Regions from separate parts of the Streptomyces spongiicola genome, predicted to be linked through region 4. Evidence: riboswitches for the same ligand, from Rfam matches in the RefSeq annotation. Region 4 holds a riboswitch; each other region holds the start of a gene.
What was found. Region 4 has a riboswitch for cyclic di-AMP ahead of DDQ41_RS24575 (M23 family metallopeptidase). Riboswitches for the same ligand answer to the same signal wherever they lie in the genome.

Region 1: it holds a riboswitch for cyclic di-AMP, as region 4 does, so the genes downstream of both, DDQ41_RS21210 (C40 family peptidase) here and DDQ41_RS24575 (M23 family metallopeptidase) in region 4, are expected to answer to the same signal.
Region 2: it holds a riboswitch for cyclic di-AMP, as region 4 does, so the genes downstream of both, DDQ41_RS09125 (transglycosylase family protein) here and DDQ41_RS24575 (M23 family metallopeptidase) in region 4, are expected to answer to the same signal.
Region 3: it holds a riboswitch for cyclic di-AMP, as region 4 does, so the genes downstream of both, DDQ41_RS14550 (M23 family metallopeptidase) here and DDQ41_RS24575 (M23 family metallopeptidase) in region 4, are expected to answer to the same signal.

Annotation. Positions count from the first base shown of each region.
Region 1 is NZ_CP029254.1:4,806,423-4,811,833, reverse strand. Features, by position in the region: gene pcrA (DNA helicase PcrA) at 1-2,065, opposite strand, end outside; cyclic di-AMP (ydaO/yuaA leader) riboswitch at 2,276-2,444, shown strand; gene DDQ41_RS21210 (C40 family peptidase) at 2,443-3,708, shown strand; gene DDQ41_RS21205 (hypothetical protein) at 4,203-4,556, opposite strand; gene DDQ41_RS21200 (C40 family peptidase) at 4,809-5,411, shown strand, end outside.
Region 2 is NZ_CP029254.1:2,113,222-2,118,632, reverse strand. Features, by position in the region: gene DDQ41_RS09140 (nucleoside triphosphate pyrophosphohydrolase) at 1-120, shown strand, start outside; gene DDQ41_RS09135 (cytochrome P450 family protein) at 213-1,499, shown strand; gene DDQ41_RS09130 (transglycosylase family protein) at 1,663-2,631, shown strand; cyclic di-AMP (ydaO/yuaA leader) riboswitch at 2,882-3,051, shown strand; gene DDQ41_RS09125 (transglycosylase family protein) at 3,055-3,723, shown strand; gene eno (phosphopyruvate hydratase) at 4,133-5,411, shown strand, end outside.
Region 3 is NZ_CP029254.1:3,322,588-3,327,998, forward strand. Features, by position in the region: gene DDQ41_RS14545 (PrsW family intramembrane metalloprotease) at 1-556, shown strand, start outside; gene DDQ41_RS14550 (M23 family metallopeptidase) at 920-1,954, opposite strand; cyclic di-AMP (ydaO/yuaA leader) riboswitch at 1,966-2,102, opposite strand; gene DDQ41_RS14555 (PP2C family protein-serine/threonine phosphatase) at 2,461-3,582, opposite strand; gene DDQ41_RS14560 (MerR family transcriptional regulator) at 3,812-4,564, opposite strand; tRNA gene DDQ41_RS14565 (tRNA-Met) at 4,826-4,899, opposite strand; gene DDQ41_RS14570 (DUF5988 family protein) at 5,353-5,411, opposite strand, start outside.
Region 4 is NZ_CP029254.1:5,623,031-5,628,441, forward strand. Features, by position in the region: gene DDQ41_RS24565 (M16 family metallopeptidase) at 1-422, shown strand, start outside; gene DDQ41_RS24570 (M16 family metallopeptidase) at 419-1,822, shown strand; cyclic di-AMP (ydaO/yuaA leader) riboswitch at 2,053-2,216, shown strand; gene DDQ41_RS24575 (M23 family metallopeptidase) at 2,230-3,000, shown strand; gene DDQ41_RS24580 (GntR family transcriptional regulator) at 3,188-3,865, shown strand; gene DDQ41_RS24585 (HPr family phosphocarrier protein) at 4,013-4,294, opposite strand; gene DDQ41_RS24590 (bifunctional acetate--CoA ligase family protein/GNAT family N-acetyltransferase) at 4,615-5,411, shown strand, end outside.

The sequences.
Region 1 (5,411 bases), 820 kb from region 4:
TGATCCCCACGTACGCCAGCCGGCGCTCCTCCTCCAGTTCCTTGGTCTGGCCGAGCGCCCGCATGTGCGGGAAGACGCCGTCCTCCATGCCGGTGAGGAACACGACGGGGAACTCCAGGCCCTTCGCGGTGTGCAGCGTCATCAGCGTGATGACGCCGCCGCCCTCCTCGTCGTCGGGGATCTGGTCGGAGTCGGCGACGAGCGCGACCTGCTCCAGGAACTCCGCGAGGGTGCCCGACCCCTCCTCGGCGCCGCGCTCCTGCTCGAACTCCAGGGCCACCGCCGCGAGTTCCTGGAGGTTCTCGATACGGGTCTCGTCCTGGGGGTCGGTGGACGCCTGGAGTTCGGCGAGATAGCCGGTCCGCTCCAGCACGGCTTCCAGCACCACCGCGGGACCGGCGCCCGAGTCGACGACGGTGCGCAGCTCCTCCATGAGCGTGTTGAAGCGCTTCACGGCGTTGGCGGAGCGGGCGGCCATGCCGTACGCCTCGTCGACTCGGCGCAGCGCCTGCGGGAAGGTGATCCGCTCCCGCAGCGCGAGGGCGTCGATCATCGCCTCGGCGCGCTCGCCGATGCCGCGCTTCGGTACGTTCAGGATGCGCCGCAGCGGCACGTTGTCCTCGGGGTTGGCGAGGACCCTCAGGTACGCCAGGACGTCCCGGACCTCCTTGCGCTCGTAGAAGCGCACACCGCCGACGACCTTGTAGGGCAGGCCGACGCGGATGAAGATCTCCTCGAAGACACGGGACTGCGCGTTGGTCCGGTAGAAGACCGCCACTTCGCCGGCCCTGGCCTCGCCGGCGTCCGCCAGCCGGTCGATCTCGTCGGCGACGAACTGGGCCTCGTCGTGCTCGGTGTCCGCGACGTAGCCGGTGATCCGCGCGCCCGCGCCCGCGTTCGTCCACAGGTTCTTGGGACGGCGGCTCTCGTTGCGCTCGATCACCGCGTTGGCCGCGGAGAGGATCGTCTGGGACGAGCGGTAGTTCTGCTCGAGCAGGATCGTGGTCGCGTCCGGGTAGTCCTCCTCGAACTGGAGGATGTTGCGGATGGTGGCACCGCGGAAGGCGTAGATCGACTGGTCGGCGTCGCCCACCACGCACAGCTCGGCGGGGCCGAGGTCGTCGTACCCCGTGCCGACCAGCTCGCGCACGAGGGTGTACTGGGCGTGGTTGGTGTCCTGGTACTCGTCGACCAGGACGTGGCGGAACCGGCGCCGGTAGTGCTCGGCGACCTCCGGGAACGCCTGCAGCAGATGGACCGTGGTCATGATGATGTCGTCGAAGTCCAGCGCGTTGGCCTCGCGCAGCCGGGCCTGGTACATCCGGTACGCCTCGGCCAGCGTCTGCTCGAAGCCTCCCCCGGAGCCGTCGGACCGGCCGGCACCCCCGGCCTCGGCGGCGAAGGCCTCCTCGTCGACCAGCTCGTTCTTCAGGTTCGAGATCTTGGCGCTGAACGCCTTCGGCGGGTAGCGCTTCGGATCGAGGTCCAGATCGCGGCAGACCAGTGCCATCAACCGCTTGGAGTCGGCGGCGTCGTAGATCGAGAAGGACGAGGTGAAGCCGAGCTTCTTGCTCTCCCTGCGCAGTATGCGGACGCAGGCGCTGTGGAAGGTGGAGACCCACATGGCGCGGGCGCGCGGGCCGACGAGCTGCTCGACGCGCTCCTTCATCTCGCCCGCGGCCTTGTTGGTGAAGGTGATCGCCAGTATCTGGCCGGGGTGCACCTCGCGGGTCGCCAGCAGATGGGCGATCCGGTGGGTCAGCACCCGGGTCTTGCCGGAGCCGGCACCGGCGACGATGAGCAGCGGGGAGCCGGTGTGGACGACGGCGGCACGCTGCTGCTCGTTCAGCCCGCTCAGCAGGGCGGCCGGGTCGATGACCGGGCGCGGGGCGCCGTCCCGGTAGAAGGCGTCACCGGGTCCGGGCTCGTCGAACCCGCCCTCGAAGAGGTCGTGCGGGACCTCCTCCGCCGGAAGGTGCTCGTGGTCCTCCGGCGGCGGGGGCTCCTCCGGGACCGGGGTCCGCCGGAGGTCCGCCAGGAAACTGTCGTCAAAGAGGCTGCTCATCGCTCTCCGAGTCTAGGCGGCCCCACTGACGGTCCGCCGCCGCCTTCCGGGGAATCAGTACCGGACACCTCTGGTCATGACACGGACACGCAGCGCCAAGGTAACGGAAATGTATCGGGCATATCGAACACCCTCCTTCACAGCAGCACCACACTTTGGCTAGCGTGCTCGCCCAGGCGGCCCGTACCCCCTTCGGCGAACCACGCCAGCCGGGCAGCCGCGCCGAATCCGTTGCTCTTGCAAAGGAGTTCGGAACCGGGGACCCACTCATCAAGCACAACCGGGGTGAATCGGGCCGGCCTTCACCCGGCCCGTAGGGCAGCCTTCCGTTCCGTCCGAACCCGACAGCTAACCCGGTAGGCGTTCCACGGAAGGAGATGCCGGCCTTGGCGTCGCACCGCAAGCCGCGCAGCCGCACACGTACCAGCACACCCGCCGTCGGGTTCACGACGGCCGCCATAGCGGGAGTCTCGCTCCTCTCGGCCCAGAACGCGACAGCCGGCACGAAGCCCACCGTCGAGGAGGTCCAGAAGAAGGTCGACGACCTCTACCGGCAGGCGGGTTCGCCGAACCAGGAGTTCGGCAGGGCGAAGGAGCACGGCAGGGCGAAGGAGGCCACCGGGCAGCAGCGCCGCACGGTGGACCGTTCCCTCGACGAAACCGCCGCGCGCACGGAGGCGTTCGGCGAGTCCCGGCGCGCCCTGGGCGTCCAGGCCGCGACCCCGGACCGCACGGGCGCCGTCGCCCCGGCCACCGCGCTGCTGCTCGCCGAAGACCCGCGGGTCCACACCGACCAGGCGCAGCCGGTGGACCTGCCGGCCGGGCAGCAGCACGGCGCCGTCACCGAGCACCGGACCCGGTCGGCCGAGGCCGCCGAACAGGCCGAGCGACCCGGGCAGGCCGAGCAGGCCGAGCGACCCGGGCAGGCCCGGCAGGCCGCCGGGAACCTGGAGCCGCTCACGGACTCGCAGGAGCCGCTGCGCGCCAGGAAGCAGGCCGCCCAGCAGAAGCTCGCGGGGGCGAGGGAGCTGCTGTCGCGGCTGACCGCCGATGACCGGACGCGGCTCGCCGAAGTCGAGCGCGCGAAGGAGCAGCAGGCCCGCCGGAAGGCGGAGGCCAGGGCGGAGGCCGAAGCCTCGGCCGGCACGGTGGCCGAGGTCGAGTGGCGGTTCCAGGAGCGCGAGCGGCAGGCATGGGAAGGGACGGACGGCGGCACGGGCACGGGCACCGCGACGGGCACGGGCACTGCGACGGGCAGGGAGGGCGGTTCCGCGACGGCCGGCGGCACATACGCGGCCAAGGCCGAGAAGGTGCTGTCCTTCGCGCACGCCCAGATAGGCAAGCCGTACGTCCGGGGCGCGACCGGCCCGAGTTCGTACGACTCCTCGGGGCTCACCCAGGCGGCCTGGCGCGCGGCGGGCGTCGATCTGCCCCGCACCACCTGGGACCAGATGGGGGCCGGGCAGCGAGTGGCCACGGCCGATCTGCTCCCCGGTGACCTGGTCTTCTTCTACGACGACATCAGCCATGTCGGGATCTACGCGGGCGACGGCATGATGATCCACGCCCCCGAGCCGGGCGCGAACGTCCGCGCGGAGTCGATCTACTACATGCCGGTCCACGGCAGCGTCCGCCCCGCGTAGCGCCGCCGCGTCCGGCCGCAGGACCGGTACGTGCGGGGGCGGCGGTCCTGCGGTGCAGCCGGGGAAGGGCCCGGGTCCCTCTCCGGAACGAGGCTCCGGGGCCGCTCGGGTCCGTGCGCTCCGGCGAATCCCGGACCCGTGGGGGAGCGGCACGCGGGCCCGGGGTGCGCCGTGCTCGGCGGGCCCGGGGTGCGCCGTGCTCGGCGGGTGCGGGGTGCGCCGTGCTCGGCGAGTGCGGCCATGCCCAGGGCATCCCCGCACCGCCGTGACTGAGCACACCCCGGGATCCCCGCGCCCCGGGATCCCGCGCGTACGCGGGAGCCCCGAGTGCCGGTTGCGCCCCAACTCGGGCTATGTGGGGATCCCCGCGCGTACGCGGGAGCCCCGATCGACGAGGACCCGGAGCAGGCGTACGGGTAGGGATCCCCGCGCGTACGCGGGAGCCCCTCACGCGGTCACGTACACCGGGCTCCCGCACCCGGTGCGGGGGTCAATCATGTCCAGAGCGTCGCGATCAGGATGTTCACCAAGGTCAGAGTGCCGACCGCCCCGAACGCCCGCTTGTCCACGGCTTCCTCGTCCCGCTTGACGTAGACCAGTGCCAGGACCACCACGAGCACGGCCAGCTTGACACCGACCTTGAGGTTGTTCACGGGCTGGCCGTCCGCCTGGTTCAGTCCCACCAGTGCCACGCCCGTCACCAGCATGGTGAGCGCGCCGTGCAGCATCCCCGGGGTGAAGCGCGCCGTGCCCTCCCCCATCGCCTTCATCTGCGTGAGGAAGCCGCCGAGCAGCGCGGCGATTCCGATGATGTGAAGGGCGACAAAGACATTGATGAGTACGTCCATGGCACCGGAGCCTAGCCGTACGGTCCCAGGCGATCCGCGGCGGTCCTTCTACGGCCAATTCCGGTCATAACACCCCTTTGTCGCAACCCGAAGGCTTAGCGTCCTCCCCCAGGTGGCCGGTTCCACCGCCGTCCGTGTCCGGGCGGCTGCTCCCGGCCGCCCCCGCCGGAAGAGCCGGTGGTGGACCGCTCCCCCTGCACGGTCCGCCACCGGTGGCCGCACCGGCGGGCCCCGACGGAAGGACTGGCCCTCGTGGCAGCGCACCGCAAGCCCAGGCAGCGCACGCTTCCCGGCACCGCCGCACGCTTCTCCGCCACCCTCGCACTCGCCGGCGCGGCCACCGCCACCGCCTTCGAGGGCCCCGGGCACGCCGCCCCCGCACCCGCACCCGCACCCGCACCGGACGACGTACGGGCCGGGGCCGACCGCCTCCACCGGGAGGCGGAGGCGGCGACGGAGAAGTACAACGGGGCGAGGGAGAGGGCCGAGAGGGCGCGCAGGGAGGCCGGGGAACTCCGCGACGAGGCCGCCCGGCGCACCGAGCGCCTGAACACCTCCCGCAACGCGCTGGGTTCCTTCGCGACCGCGCAGTACCGGGCGGGCGGCCTCGACCCCGCCCTCCGGCTCGTACTCGACTCCGACCCCTCCCGCTACCTCGCCGGCGCCGAACTGACCGAGTGGGTCGGGGACCGCCAGGCCTCGGCCGTGGCGGCGGTGCGCCGGCAGATGAGGGAACTCGAGCAGGTGCGGGCCGAAGCCGGCCGACGGCTGGCCGAGTTGGAGAGGCAGCGGGCACGAGCGGAAAGGCACCGCGCGGCGGTACGGGAGAAGCTCGCCGCCGCCGAGGCCATGCTG
Region 2 (5,411 bases), 3.5 Mb from region 4:
ATGGCCGTACGTGCGGAGGCCGAGGGCCAGGACCCGGAGGCAGCCCTCCGCGCCGCCGCCCGCGCCTACCGTGACGCGATCCGCGCCGTGGAGGCCGCGGCCCGGGACCGGAACGGTTGACGGAGTCTCGTGGGTACGGTCGGCGTACCCACGGGGAACGGCGAGAGGTCGGCCGAACGGGTGACCGAACGCCCTCGGGTTAACGTCGAGGCATGCACGACCAGCCGTCCCGCGTCCCCGCCGCTCCCGGCGCCCGAGGCATCCCCGGCATCCCCGGCGCCCCCGAACTCTTCACCTGGGAGTTCGCCACCGACCCGTACCCCGCCTACGCCTGGCTCAGGGAGCACGCGCCGGTGCATCGGACCCGGCTGCCCAGCGGGGTCGAGGCGTGGCTGGTGACCCGGTACGCGGACGCCCGGCAGGCGCTCGCGGACCAGCGGCTCAGCAAGAACCCGGCGCACCACGACGAGCCCGCGCACGCGAAGGGGAAGACGGGGATCCCGGGGGAGCGCAAGGCGGAGCTGATGACGCATCTGCTGAACATCGACCCGCCGGACCACACCCGGCTGCGGCGGCTGGTGTCCAAGGCGTTCACCCCGCGCCGGGTGGCCGGGTTCGCCCCGCGGGTGCAGGAGCTGACGGACGGGCTGATCGACGGTTTCGCCCGGCGGGGCCACGCGGACCTCATCCACGAGTTCGCCTTTCCGCTCCCCATCTACGCCATCTGCGACATGCTCGGGGTCCCCCGTGAGGACCAGGACGACTTCCGGGACTGGGCCGGGATGATGATCCGTCACGGCGGCGGTCCGCGGGGCGGTGTCGCCCGGTCGGTGAAGAGGATGCGCGGCTATCTGGCCGAGCTGATCCACCGCAAGCGGGAGGCGCCCGGTGACGATCTGATCTCGGGTCTCATCAGGGCCTCCGACCACGGGGAGCACCTGACCGGGAACGAGGCCGCGGCCATGGCCTTCATCCTCCTCTTCGCCGGGTTCGAGACCACGGTGAACCTGATCGGGAACGGTACGTACGCGCTGCTGCGCGATCCGGGGCAGCGGCGGCGGCTCCAGGACTCGCTGGCCGCGGGCGAGACCGGCCTGCTGGCCACCGGGGTCGAGGAGCTGCTGCGCTACGACGGGCCGGTGGAGCTGGCCACCTGGCGCTTCGCGACCGAGCCGCTCACCCTCGGCGGGCGGGACATCTCCACCGGCGACCCCGTCCTCGTCGTGCTCGCCGCCGCGGACCGGGACCCGGAGCGGTTCGCGGAGCCCGACACCCTCGATCTCGCCCGCCGGGACAACCCGCACCTCGGGTACGGGCACGGCATCCACTACTGCCTTGGCGCGCCGCTCGCACGGCTGGAGGGGCAGACCGCGCTGGCGGCGCTCCTCGGCCGTTTGCCGGACTTGCGGCTTGCGGTCGATCCATCCGAATTGCGGTGGCGTGGGGGGCTCATCATGCGCGGATTGCGCACTCTGCCCGTTGAATTCACCCCCCGCTGAATCTGACGCTACGTCAATTTTGTGACTTTCACGTGATCTCCGCTGCATCGGCTTGTGACAGAGGCGGGACTGCGGCTACGTTCACCCCGACTCCGGGCCGTCGAGGTTTCAACCGCCGCGATCGTCCCGGACGTTCTCTGTAGTCACACGGAAGGCACACCGCATGCTGTCCGGGAACGGCCGCCACCGCCGACCTCGTCAGGCCCCCGCCCTCATCGTCGCGGCAGGGGTGACCGGATCGGCCATCGCCATCCCGCTGCTCGGTGCGGGCACCGCGTCAGCGGCCGACACCGCCACCTGGAACCGGGTCGCCGACTGCGAGAGCGGCGGCGACTGGGGCGCCAACCTGGGCAACGGCTACTACGGCGGGCTCCAGATGTCCCAGGAGACCTGGGAGGCTTACGGCGGCACCGCCTACGCGCCGCGCGCCGACCTCGCCAGCCCCTCGGAGCAGATCTCCGTCGCCGAGATGGTGCTCGCCGCCCAGGGCGCCTCCGCCTGGCAGAGCTGCGGCGTGATCACGGGGCTGACCACGGGCGGCTCCCAGCCGGCCGGCACCCCGTCCACCGACCCGCTGGGCGGCCTGGTGAAGGCCCCCTCGTTCGGTGACGGGGCGGCCGCCGTGTCCGAGCCGGACGCCGGGTCTCCGTCGGCCGCCGGTTCCGCGCCGTCCGCCGAGCCGTCCGGGCCTTCGGAGCCCGCGCCGTCCGCCGAGCCCTCGGCGGGGTCCTCGGAGCCCGCCGGCCAGGGCGAGGGTCCGCAGGCGTCCGGTGGCGCCGCCGACGGGGGCACGGGCAAGCACCGGGGCGTCCCCGCCGCGGAGGGGGCCGCCGAGGGGGCCGCCGAAGGGGCCGCAGAAGGGGCACAGGCGGGCGATTCCGGCGACGAGCGCGATTCCGGACGCCACGCTTCCAGGGGGGACGAGTCCGCGCGGGACGGCGCTGTCGCCGGAGACGGTTATGTCGTCCGCACCGGCGACAGCCTCTCGTCGATCGCCGACGCCAACAAGGTGCCCGGCGGCTGGCCCGCCCTCTATGAGGTGAACCGGGATGTCGTCGGCGCCGACGCGAACCTCATCCTGCCTGGCCAGAGCCTCGATCTCGGCCCGGAGGAGAGCGAGTTGACGCAGTAGTTCGGGCGCTTATGTCCGGGTCTGTGCGAGTGAGATATGAGTCTCTTCCGGTCAACTGGTGCCGCGAAGCGGTCAACTTCGATCGCCAGGGTTCTCACCTGCGAAAACGGACATGTTGTCGCATCAGATATGGGCGATTCCTCCCCGATGTGCGTCTTTGAACATCGGGGAGGCGTGTGCCTACCGTCTGAACCGCTCGCAACGCGGGCCCCGTCGACCGCACGCCGAATCCTGCCGGCGGCCGCCGGGAACAGTCGTCGCGCCAGCGCCGAAGGCAGGAGCGGGGGACCCAAGGTAAGTGCCGGACCGGCCCGAGGAGGGCTGCCCGGCTAGGGGTGGAGCCGTGCGCTCGTCGCACGGCCGGGCACCACATCGGCCCGAACCCGACAGCTCACCTCGCAGGCGTCGGTGAGGAGAACTCCGATGCTGCTTTCCGGCAAGGGCAAGCGCCGTCGCCCGACGGTCTTCCAGCGGTCCACCCGTGTCGTCACGCTCGCCGGTGTCGCCGGCGCCGCCATCGCCGCACCGCTGATGGCCTCGGGCACGGCGTCCGCCGCAACCGCCTCCGAGTGGGACGCCGTCGCCCGGTGCGAGTCCGGCGGCAACTGGTCGATCAACACTGGCAACGGCTACTACGGCGGGCTGCAGTTCTCGGCCTCGACCTGGGCCGCCTACGGGGGGACCGCGTTCGCCTCCACCGCCGACAAGGCGACCAAGGCGCAGCAGATCCAGATCGCCGAGAAGGTCCTGGCCGGCCAGGGCAAGGGTGCCTGGCCGCACTGCGGCACCGGCCTGTCGAACGCCGCGTACGACGGCGCCGCCGCGGCCGCCCCGGCCGCCCCCAAGGCCGCCCAGCCGAAGGCCGAACCCGCCCCCAGGCGGGCCGAGGCCCCGACCACGCGCTCCGAGCGTCCGGCCGCCCCGGTGCAGAAGGGCGACGGCGAGTACACGGTGAAGGCCGGCGACACCCTCAGCAGGATCGCCGAGGACCGCGGGGTCAAGGGCGGCTGGCAGAAGCTGTTCGAGCTGAACAAGGACATCCTGGACGACGCGAACGTCATCTACCCCGGCCAGAAGCTCCACCTGAGCTGACGCCCGGCCCCGGGCACCGGTCCCGCGCCGTCCGGCCGGTGCCCGGCGGCGCGCGAGACCGGGCGGCTCCCTCCGGCGGCGCCTCCGGGGCCGACCGCGCTCCGGTGGTCCCGCCGGGCCACCGGACCGCGCGCGGCCCTGGCCCGGTCTCGGTCCTCGTCCCCGTGCCTGGCCCCGCCCCCGGCCCGGCGCGGCCTCCCCGTCCGTGCCCCGCGCTCGCGCCGGCCGCCGGGAAGGCCGCAAGCCGGGGCCTTTGTCGGTTCGGTCCGCTTTTTCGTCCCACGGGGCGGGCATCTGCCGACCGATGCCCGCCAGGCGGTTAGGCTCTTGCCGCAAGGCCAAAGGGACCCTGCACCGACACGGCTCCGCCTGTGTCACCTCACGCGTCACATCCCAGAAGGAGATGCTCGTGCCGTCCATCGACGTCGTCGTAGCCCGGGAAATCCTGGACTCCCGAGGCAACCCCACGGTCGAGGTCGAGGTCGGCCTCGACGACGGCAGCACCGGCCGTGCTGCCGTTCCGTCCGGCGCGTCCACCGGCGCCTTCGAGGCCCTCGAGCTCCGCGACGGCGACCCGAACCGCTACCTGGGCAAGGGCGTCGAGAAGGCCGTCCTGGCCGTCATCGAGCAGATCGGCCCCGAACTGGTCGGGTACGACGCCACCGAGCAGCGCCTGATCGACCAGGCGATGTTCGACCTCGACGCCACGCCGGACAAGTCCTCCCTCGGCGCCAACGCGATCCTCGGGGTCTCCCTCGCCGTCGCGCACGCCGCCTCCGAGGCGTCCGACCTGCCGCTGTTCCGCTACCTCGGCGGCCCGAACGCGCACCTGCTGCCCGTTCCGATGATGAACATCCTCAACGGCGGCTCGCACGCCGACTCCAACGTGGACATCCAGGAGTTCATGATCGCTCCCATCGGGGCGGAGTCCTTCTCCGAGGCCCTGCGCTGGGGCACCGAGGTGTACCACACCCTGAAGAAGGTCCTGAAGGAGAAGGGGCTCTCCACCGGCCTCGGCGACGAGGGCGGCTTCGCCCCGAACCTCGGCTCCAACCGGGAGGCCCTCGACCTCATCCTCGAGGCGGTCAGGAAGGCCGGCTACACGCCGGGCAAGGACATCGCGCTCGCCCTCGACGTCGCCGCCTCGGAGTTCCACAAGGACGGCGCCTACGAGTTCGAGGGCAAGACCCGCTCGGCCGCCGAGATGACCGAGTACTACGAGGAACTCGTCTCCGCCTACCCGCTGGTCTCCATCGAGGACCCGCTGTTCGAGGACGACTGGGACGGCTGGAAGACGATCACCGAGAGGCTCGGCGCCAGGGTCCAGCTGGTCGGTGACGACCTGTTCGTGACCAACCCCGAGCGTCTCGCCCGCGGTATCGACGAGAGCGCCGCCAACGCCCTCCTGGTCAAGGTCAACCAGATCGGCTCGCTGACCGAGACCCTGGACGCCGTCGAGCTGGCCCAGCGCAGCGGTTTCAAGTGCATGATGTCCCACCGCTCCGGCGAGACCGAGGACGTCACCATCGCCGACCTGGCCGTCGCCACCAACTGCGGTCAGATCAAGACGGGCGCCCCGGCCCGTTCCGAGCGCGTCGCCAAGTACAACCAGCTGCTGCGCATCGAGGAGATCCTCGACGACGCCGCGGTGTACGCCGGCCGCAGCGCGTTCCCCCGCTTCAAGGGCT
Region 3 (5,411 bases), 2.3 Mb from region 4:
GAGGGTCCGCAGGGTCGCACTGCCGCTGCTCGGCCTGCTCCTCGCCATGGGCATGCACGCGCTGTGGAACGGCTCGGCGGTCTTCGGCCCGCTGGGCTTCTACGCGGTGTACGCGGCCTTCATGGTGCCCGCCTTCGGTCTGCTGACCTGGCTGGCGGTGTGGACCCGGCAGCGCGAGCTGCGCACCGTCGCCGCGGAACTGCCCGCGTACGCCGCGGCGGGCTGGCTGGCCCCGGCCGAACCGCTCGCGCTGTCCTCCATGAAGGCCCGCACGATGGCCCGGGACGTGGCGGGCCGCACCCACGGCCCGGCCGCCGCACGCGCGGTCTCCGAGTACGAGATCTTCGCCACCTCCCTGGCCTTCCTCCGGCACCGGGCCGGGCGGGGCGCGGCCGAGCCGGACTTCACCGCCCGGGAGCAGGAGCTGCTGCACCACCTCTGGCAGCGCAGGGGCGTCGCGGGCCCGGCCCTGACGTACGCCGCCCGTGCGACGGGCCGGGCCTGGCAGCCCCCGCCGCATCTGGACTACAGCGGCTTCAACCCGTACCGCGGCTGACCGCTGCTGATCGGTGGACGGGTCGAGACCGTGGACGCGGGGAGACGAGGGATGCGGGGAGACGGGGGACGCGGAGAGACAGGGGCACACCGGACGCGTGCCCTCCGGGCGGCCCGTCCCCGGGGCATGGCACGACCCCAGGTGGCCCGGGCGCCGGTGGGGCGCGTAGCCGGGCCGCCAGCGGCCCGGGCCGCCGGCGCCCGGACAGCAACGGCTCCCTGTCAGACCGGACGGGCCGACCGAGGGGCGGGCCGGGAGTTGCCGACGGGCCGAGGGGGATCAGATGGGCCGTGTGGCCGAAGGGCCGGGGGCCGGGGGGATTCACCGGGCCGAGGGACCCCACGGGCCCCACGGACCAGACGGTCAGACGGAGAGGCCCTTGCCTCGCAGCCAGGCGGCGGGGTCGATACCGTCACCACCCGGTGTGTGCACCTCGAGGTGCAGATGCGGGCCGGTGACATTGCCGGTGGCGCCGACCCGCCCGATGGTCTCGGAGGTGGAGACCTTCTGCCCCGCGCTCACGGTCATCGACGACAGATGGCTGTACCAGACCTCGGTACCGTCCTCGAGTTCCAGAACGATGTGGTAGCCGTACGACCCGGACCAGCCGGCCGACTTGATCGTGCCGCCGTGCACGGCCTTGACCGGGGTACCCGTCGGAGCGGCGAAGTCGAGACCCGTGTGGTAGCCGGAGGACCACAGTGATCCGGCCTGCCCGAAGGTGGAGGTGAGGGTGTACGACGAGGTCGGCAGGGAGTAGCTCGCCGCGAGCTTGGCGAGTCGCTCGGCCTCCGCCTTGCGCGCGGCCTCCTCCGCGGCCTTGCGCTCAGCCTCGGCGGCCGCTTCGGCAGCCTTCGCCGCCTCGGTCTTCTGCTGCTTCGCCTCGGCGGCGGCCTGCTCCGCGGCGGCCTGTTCGGCGGCCGCCCGCGCCTCGGCCTCTGCGTTGGCCTGCTGCTGCTCGGCCTGCTGGAGGATCCGGGCGCGCAGGGCCTCGCCCGCGTCGCCCCCCTCACCCGTGGTGTCGGCCGAGGTGAGCGGGCCGTCTGCGACGACCTCGTCAGCCGGCTCGTCCTGTATCAAGGAGCCCACGCCGGGCAGCGACTCGGGGTCCGGGAGTTTGTCCGCGATGACATCGGGCAGGGAGATGGAGACCGCGGGCTTGTCCTGGGCGGTGGCCATGCCGCCCGCGCCGACGGCGGCGATGACGCCGACACCGAGGACGGTGGAACTCCGCGCGAGCGCGTTGCGCTGCTTGACCACGCGGTGCCTGCCGCGGACGGGACGGACCGACTCCTCGGTCGGGTTCCACTCCTCCGCCGCGGGGGCGGAAGCCCACCGGTCGCCGGGTACCCACTGCGTAGTGGGGGGCTCCTGGAGGGCAGGCTCGTTGGACGCCACGGAGGCGTTCTCCTTTCCTTCCTTCTCACCTACCGGGTTAGCTGACGGGTTCGGAGCAGGAAGGTCTCCTTCGGGCACCGCGAAGTGCCCGATTCACCCCAAATAGATGGTTCCCCGGTTCCCTTGCGGGATTCGGCGCATGCGCACGGTGCCGCCTCTTGCGACGGCTGGGACGACCGCGCTGCGTTATCGAACGTTAATAGAGATCGAGGCCCGATTCCAAGCTGTTCCCGCTGATCGTTAGGAACGTTGGCCAGAGCTTAAGCACAACAACCGGTGCAAAATCGGCAAGTTGCCGCCCGTAATCGAGGCCAGCATTTCTGACAGTTCGTCAAATGTTATGCGGAGGGCTCCGCTTCGATCACGCTCCGTAGCGTCAGCCCATCGGCCCACCCCGGCCAACCCACCCGCCGTCCTACGCCACACAAGCACCACAAGCACCACAAGCACCACAAGCACCAACGGGACCTGCCACGGGAGGCCGGCGTCGTCCGGCGCCCCGCTGACTACCGCTCCCCGCGCCGGGTGACCGCGAGCAGCGCCATGTCGTCCGTCGCCGCACCGCCCGTGTGCCGGCGCACATCGGCGACGACCACGTCCAGCAGTTCCTCCGGGCCGGAGAAGGCACGGCCGCCCAGCCGGCTGCGCGGGTCGTACATCACACCGTGCGCGTCCCGTGCCTCGGACAGGCCGTCGGTGTAGAGCAGGAGCGTGCCACCGGGCGGATAGGAGGTCTCGGACACCAGATCGGGCCAGGTCCCCAGGTCCATACCCAGGGGCAGCGCCCGCTCGGGCGGATTCAGCACGAGCAGCGCGCCGTCCGCCGCGATCAGCAGCGGCGACGGATGCCCCCGGTTGACGATCCTGATCCGTTCTCCGTCGCCCGGGACCTCGGCGAGCACGGCGGTGGTGAAGCCCTCGGAACTCTCGGAGTTCTCGGAGTTCTCGGACCCGGCCTCCCACGCGCCCTCGCGCGCCAGCGCCCGCTCAAGCCGCTGCGCGACCCCCGCCAGCGAGGGCTCCTGCTCGGCTGCCTCGCGGAAGGCACCCAGGACCAGGGCCACCGTCCCGACCGCGCCCAGACCCTTCCCCCGCACGTCCCCCACGATCAGCCGCACCCCGTACGGGGTCTCCTGCACGGCGTACAGGTCCCCGCCGATGAACGCGTCCCGCTCGGCCGCCTCGTACCGGGCGGCGACCTGCAAGCCGTCGATCCGCTCGTCCGGAGTCGGCAGCACGGCCCGCTGCGCCGCCTCCGCGACGAACCGGGCCGACGCCAGGCGCTCCCCGCTCAGGCGCACGATCCGATTGAGGACGAGGGCCAGCACGGAGACCGTGAACACGGTCAGTATCTCCGTGATGGCCGGGATCCCCGTGAGTCGGTCGCTGTAGATGTGCATCCCGGTGACCGCCACGCAGGCGGCGACGCCGGTGGCCGCCGTCCAGCGCAACGAGCAGAAGGGGGCGGCGATCAGCGGTGCCGCCGTGAAGAGGGGTACGGCCGTGAAGGTGTCGGGTGTTCCCAGGTCGTAGAAGACCCCGCCCACGATCAGCAGCCACGGGAGCAGGGTGACGAGGCGGCGGCCACCGTTCTGCCACCCTTCCCCGCCGCGTTCTCGATGCCGCAACACTGTCTCCTGCCGGGTCCGTCCAGGCCGCGGACGGTACCGCGCCCCATTCAGGCTGACCGCAACAGCTCCGCCCGACGCATCGCCATCGGCCAACCGGCCCAGCCCGCGGGCACCGCCCCCGGCGGCCGCGGGTCACCAGGGGGCCCTCCTGGTGACGGGGCCGCGCGGGACACCGCCCGTCGGCGCCGGTCAGCGCCGGTCAGCGCCGGTCAGCGTCCGCACGCGGCTAGCGGTCTTCGCCGAGATGGCGCTCCGCGTAGACCTTCAGCGCGTCCCGGACGAAGGCCGCCGTGCCCTCGCCGTGCCGGTCGTAACCGGCCGTGAAGCGCGGATCGGCGACGTACATCTCACCCAGACCGATCACATACGACCTGGTGGGGGTGGCCGTCACCGAGAGCCACTCGCAGTGGCGCCGAGCGATGGCCTGGGCCTCCTCGCTGTCCGGCGCAAGCCCGTCCCTCAGAGCCTGCCCGAAATCGCGGGCGATCGCGACCTGGCGGTCCCGGAAGTCGCGCTTCTCCCGCGCGCTCAGCGAGCGCCACCAGCGGTCGCCCTCCTGGTACGCCCTGCGGCCCCAGCGCTCGGTCACCTCCTCCTCGTAGCGGGTGTGGTCGAAGCCGTCGAAGACCTCTTCGGCCATCAGTTCCTCTCCTCTCTCGGTCCGGTCGAGAGTGGTCCGCACCGAGGCGATCTGCCGCCCGATGCGCTCCCGCTCCTGCTCCAGCAGCCTCAGGTGCGCGCGCAGTGCGGTGGCCGTGTCCCGCTGGCCGTCCAGAACCCGCGCGATGGCGGGCAGGCCGAGGCCCAGCTCCCGCAACAGCAGGATGCGCTGCAGCCGGACCAGGGCGTCCTGGTCGTAGTAGCGGTAGCCGTTGCCGCCGATCCGGCTCGGCGGGAGGAGCCCGAGTTCCCCGTAGTGGCGAAGCGTGCGGCTCGTCGTGCCGGCTTTCCTGGCGATCTGCTGGATGGACCACTCCATGCCCGGAACGCTAGATCTTGACGCTGCGTGAAGGTCAAGGCGAGAAGAACCGGCCCCGGGGAACACCGGCCGCAGGGGCAACCTCAACGGCAACGGCAACGGCAACGGCAACGGCAACGGCAACGGAGGGTGCACGGGCCGGGGCGGCGGGGGAAAGGTCCCGGATGGACCGACGGGCCGGTCGGGGCAGGGAGAGAAGAGGAAGAGAGGCATACGCGCCGAGGGCCCGGAACCAGATGGTCCCGGGCCCTCGGCGTTCAGTAGCGGGGACAGGATTTGAACCTGCGACCTCTGGGTTATGAGCCCAGCGAGCTACCGAGCTGCTCCACCCCGCGTCGGTGAACACCACCTTACGCCATGCGGAGCAAGATCAAATCCATTTTCCCTCCCGGAGGCGCCGATCCGCGCGGAACGGGCACCCGGGACTCCGGGCAGCGGAGCCCCGGCGCGGTACCCGCTCCCGGCTCGGGTCCGCCGGAACGGCGAAGCCCGTGCCCATGCCGCCGGAGTCCCTGGCGGGGAGGGCGTGCCTGCTCCTCCGCGGGAGGGCACCGCCGAACGAACGCCAGGCGGCCCTCCGAACACCCGGGCACCCGGGTGCCCGCACAGCCGCACAGCCGGACAACCGAACGCCCACCGAGACCCGGCAGAGCCCCCAGGCCGGACGCCCGCCGAGACGGGGCACAGCCCCAGGTCCGCAGAGCACGCCGGGCGGCAGGACGGCGCACATGTCATTCCGGGGTGGCGAGACCGCCCCACCCGGCCCTTTCCAGCCCGCCGGACTGCGACTACTCCGCCACCTCGGTGCGCTCCCACCACTCGTAGACGGTCAGCCGCCCCTCAGGGG
Region 4 (5,411 bases):
CCTCGCTGGGCTGGCTCGACGTGAAGACCTCCGGGGGCGTGGAGGTCCCCGGCATCGAGGCCGCGGTCGACGAGGAGCTGGCGCGGTTCGCCGCCGAGGGCCCCACGCCGGAGGAGATGGAGCGTGCCCAGGCCCAGCTCGAGCGGGAGTGGCTGGACCGCCTCGGCACCGTCGCCGGCCGGGCCGACGAGCTGTGCCGGTACGCCGTGCTCTTCGGCGACCCGCAGTTGGCGCTGAGCGCGGTCCAGCGGGTGCTCGACGTCACGGCCGAGGAGGTGCGGGCCGTCGCCGCGGCGAGGCTGCGTCCGGACAACCGGGCGGTGCTGGTGTACGAGCCCGCCGCGCCGGCGGACGGCGCCGGGGATGCCGGGGACGCCGGGGACGCCGGGGACAACGACGACGCAGAGGGGACGGACCAGTGACCGACGCTGCCGTGACCATGGACCTCCATCCGCAGCCGCAGCCCGGCGAGGCCAAGCCCTGGGCCTTTCCCGCCCCCGGGCGCGGCACCCTGGGCAACGGGCTGACCGTGCTGCGCTGCGACCGCCCCGGACAGCAGGTCGTGGCCGTGGAGATCTTCCTCGACGCGCCGCTGGACGCCGAACCCGAGGGCCTGGACGGCGTCGCCACGATCATGGCCCGGGCGCTGTCCGAGGGCACCGACAAGCATTCGGCGGAGGAGTTCGCGGCCGAGCTGGAGCGCTGCGGCGCCACGCTCGACTCGCACGCCGACCACCCGGGGGTCAGGCTCTCCCTGGAGGTACCCGTCTCGCGGCTGCCCAAGGCCCTCGGCCTGCTCGCCGAGGCGCTGCGGGCCCCGCTGTTCGCCGACGGCGAGGTCGAGCGGCTCGTCCGCAACCGGCTCGACGAGATCCCGCACGAGACGGCGAACCCGGCCCGCCGGGCCGCCAAGGAGCTCTCCCGGCAGCTCTTCCCGGCGTCCTCCCGGATGTCCCGTCCGCGGCAGGGCACGGAGGAGACCGTCGAACGCATCGACTCGGCCGCGGTCCGCGCCTTCTACGAGGCGCACGTCCGGCCCGCCGCGGCCACGGCCGTGGTCGTCGGCGACCTGGAGGGCGTGGACCTCGACGCCGTGCTGGCCGACACGCTCGGCGCCTGGACGGGCGACTCGGCCGAGAGCCGCCCGATGCCGCCGATCACCGGCGACGACACGGGCCGCGTCGTCATCGTGGACCGCCCCGGCGCCGTGCAGACCCAGTTGCTGATCGGCCGGATCGGGCCCGACCGCCACGATCGGGTCTGGCCGGCCCAGGTCCTGGGCACCTACTGCCTCGGCGGCACGCTCACCTCCCGCCTGGACCGCGTCCTGCGGGAGGAGAAGGGCTACACCTACGGCGTACGGGCCTTCGGCCAGGTGCTGCGCTCCGGAGCCCCGGCGGCCCCGGGTGGGGCGACCGGGGCGTCCATGCTCGCCATCAGCGGATCGGTCGACACCCCGCACACCGGTCCCGCGCTCGATGACCTGTTCACGGTGCTGCGCACCCTCGCCGCCGAGGGCCTGACGGACGCGGAGCGCGATGTCGCGGTGCAGAACCTCGTGGGCGTGGCGCCGCTGAAGTACGAGACGGCCGCCTCCGTGGCCGGCACCCTGGCCGACCAGGTCGAGCAGGGCCTTCCGGACGACTACCAGGCCCGGTTGTACGCACGGCTGGCCGGCACCGGCACGGTGGAGGCGACGGCCGCGGTGGTCAGCGCCTTCCCCGTGGACCGGCTCGTGACGGTCCTCGTCGGGGACGCGTCCGAGATCGAGGAGCCCGTGCGGGCCCTCGACATCGGTGAAGTGACCGTTGTCACCGGCTGATTGACCGCCCGGGTTCCGGGCAGGGGAAGGGGGCTCCCCCGGCGTCGTGCCGGGGGAGCCCCCTTCCCCTGCCCGGAACGCCTCCCCGATGTGTCCGGTTTGATGGGGAAGATCGCTGTCTGCCCTGTGGCGTGCACTACAAATCTCCGGGTCTGTTTGGCGATTGAACGAAGATCGGCTTAGCGTCTTCTGCGCTGTCCGCCGGTTGCACACGCCGCACCCGCGGCATCGGGCAGCCATCGCCGAGTCCCCGTCCGGCGCGAGCCTGGGGAGCCGGGGACCCATATGTCCCCCGGGGTGAATCGGGTGCCTTCGCCTTCGTGCGGAGGGGCCCGTAGGAGACCTTCCTGCTCCGAACCCGTCAGCTAACCCGGTAGGCGAGAAGGAAGGAAAGGACCAGCCACTTCATGGCGTTCACCCGTGCCACCGGGAAGCACCGTGGTCCGAGCCGCCTGTCGCGCAAACGCGCGGGCGCCTCCGTCGCGGCCATCGCCACCACCGGCGTCATCGGCTCCCTCGCCTCCCCGGCCCTCGCGGCCGAGGCCGGGGGGCCCACCCCCGCCGAGGACACCGGACTGACCCAGGCGGTCGCCGCCGACTCGCTCGCCGAGCAGATCGGCGCCCAGGCGGATGCCCAGCAGCAGGAAGCCGCCCTGACCGCGGCCCGGGAGAAGGCCGAGGCCGAGGCCAAGCTCAGGGCCGAGCTCAGGGTGAAGGCCGCGCGCGACGCCGCGGAGCGCGCCGCCCGGGAGGCCGAGCGCAAGCGCCTGGCGACCTACACGCTTCCGGTCGCCGGTTCCCATGTGAGCACCGCCTACCGCGCCGGAAGCGCCCTGTGGTCCTCCGGCAGCCACACCGGCGTCGACTTCCACGCCGCCTCCGGTACCAAGGTCGTCGCTGTCGGCATGGGCACCGTCGTCGAGGCGGGCTGGGGCGGCGCCTACGGCAACAACGTGGTGATCCGCATGCACGACGGCACCTACACCCAGTACGGGCACCTGTCCTCGATCAGCGTCTCGGCCGGCCAGCAGGTCACCCCGGGCCAGCAGATCGGCCTCGCCGGATCGACCGGCAACTCCACCGGCCCCCACCTCCACTTCGAGGCCCGCACCGGACAGGACTACGGCTCGGACATCGACCCGATCGCCTACCTCCGCTCGCACGGCGTCCGCGTCTGACGCGCGCACCGTTCACCCGTGGCCCCGGCTCCTCTCCGAGCCGGGGTTTTCGGCGTATTCAGGCCAAAAGATATCCGTGGATGACGATGGGTCTTCGGAAATTCAGGCGACCTGCCATAGAGTCACCGAAACACCTGAACAGGCGTCGCTCGACGGGGTTTCGCGGCGATTAAGGCGGAGGTTCGGTATGCGCGTTCCCGCACGCTCGGTATGCACGGCGATCCGCGGCGATATCGTCTCCGGCGTGTTCGAGCGCGGCAGCCGGCTCACCGAGGAGCAGCTGGCGCGCCGCTACGGCGTCTCGCGCGTGCCGGTCCGCGAGGCGCTGCGCACCCTCCAGTCCGAGGGGTTCGTCGTCACCCGCCGCCACGCCGGGGCGTGTGTGGCCGAGCCCACCGAGCAGGAGGCGGCCGACCTGCTGGAGATCCGGCAGCTGCTGGAGCCGCTGGGCGCCGCACGGGCCGCCCAGCGGCGGACCGAGGCGCACCTCAAGGTGCTGCGCGGACTGGTCCGGCTCGGTCAGGACCGGGCGCGGCGCGACCGGGGCGAGGACCTGCGCTCGCTCGGCGCCTGGTTCCACGAGACCCTCGACCAGGCGTGCGGGAGTCCGGGGCTCACCGCGCTGCTGACCCAGCTCCGTCACAAGATCGCGTGGATGTACTCGGTAGAGCAGCCCGCCCGCCCGGTCGAGGCGTGGGTCGAGCACGGCGCGATCGTGGACGCGGTGGCCCGCGGTGACGCGGAGCGGGCCCGTGCGCTCGCCACCCTGCACGCCGAGCGCACGACGGGAGCGCACCGGCTCCGGACCGCTGTGGCCGTGAGGACCTCGCAACACTCCGTGAACACGGCGGGTGGCCGTATTTAACACGCGCGCCGTATACAGGGAAGTAAAGGGCGGTCCAAGGCCTGTTTCTGCTGCCGGAAACAAATTCCGGCCGGGGTCGGGAAAAGCGTACGGAGCGCGGTCCCGGAAAATCCTGCGCCGCGGCCCGCTTTTACGGACTGGTTGTGCTCAGACGGTCTCGGGAAGTTCCTCGAGGCCCTCGGCGACCAGCCTCGCCAGACGCTCCAGTGCCGCCTCCGCACCCTCCGCGTCCGACGCGAGCACGATCTCCTCGCCGCCCTGCGCGCCGAGGCCGAGCACCGCGAGCATCGAGGCGGCGTTGACCGGGGAGGCTCCGGCCTTGGCGATCGTCACCGGAACGCCGGAAGCGGTGGCGGCACGGACGAAGATGGACGCGGGGCGGGCGTGCAGGCCCTCGGCCCAGCCGACATTGACGCGGCGCTCAGCCATGGTGGTGCCCTTCGGGTCGGCGGGAGGTTCGCTGATGGGAGGTTCGCCGGGAAAGCGGCGGGAGGTTCGCTGATGGGAGGTTCGCCGGGAAAGCGGCGGGGGAGTCGGCGGGGCAGTGGACGGGCGAGGTGGCGGGGGAGTCGGCGGGGCAGTCGGCGGGCGAGGTGGCGGGGAAGCCCCCGGATCGTCTGGACCGGATTCTGACGGGGTACGGAGTGCCGGGCCACCGGCCCCGGCCGGTGCGGGGCCGGGATCGGCCCTCCCAGCCTGCCTCCGCACTCCGGGGAACGCGACCTGTGCCGGGGCCTTACGCTTGCTCCATGCAGAGCCCGTCGGACCCCGCGTACCCCGACCACTGGGAAGCCGACGTGGTGCTGCGCGACGGTGGCACCGCGCACATCAGGCCCATCACCACCGGGGACGCCGAGCGGCTCGTCAGCTTCTACGAGCAGGTCTCGGACGAATCCAAGTACTACCGGTTCTTCGCGCCCTACCCACGGCTGTCGGCCAAGGACGTGCGCCGGTTCACCCATCACGACTACGTGGACCGGGTGGGCCTCGCGGTGACCGTCGGAGGCGAGTTCATCGCGACCGTCCGCTACGACCGCATCGACGCCCGGGGCCTGCCGGCCTCCGCCCCGGCCGACGAGGCCGAGGTGGCCTTCCTGGTGCAGGACGCCCACCAGGGCCGGGGTGTCGCCTCCACCCTGCTCGAACACATCGCCGCCGTCGCACGGGAGCGCGGGATCAGGCGGTTCGCGGCGGAGGTGCTGCCCGCCAACAACAAGATGATCAAGGTGTTCACGGACGCCGGGTACACCCAGCGGCGCAGCTTCGAGGACGGCTCCGTCCATCTCACCCTCGACCTCGAGCCGACCGCCCGGTCCCTCGCCGTCCAGCGCGCCAGGGAACAGCGGGCCGAGGCCCGCTCCGTGCAGCGGCTCCTGGCCCCCCGCTCGGTCGCGGTGGTCGGCGCGGGGCGTGCACCCGGCGGGGTGGGGCGAGCGGTGCTGCGCAACCTCCTCGACGCGGGCTACACCGGGCGGACCTACGCGGTGAACCGCTCCCTCGTCCTCGACATGGACGAGATCGACGGGGTGCCCGCCTATCGCTCGGT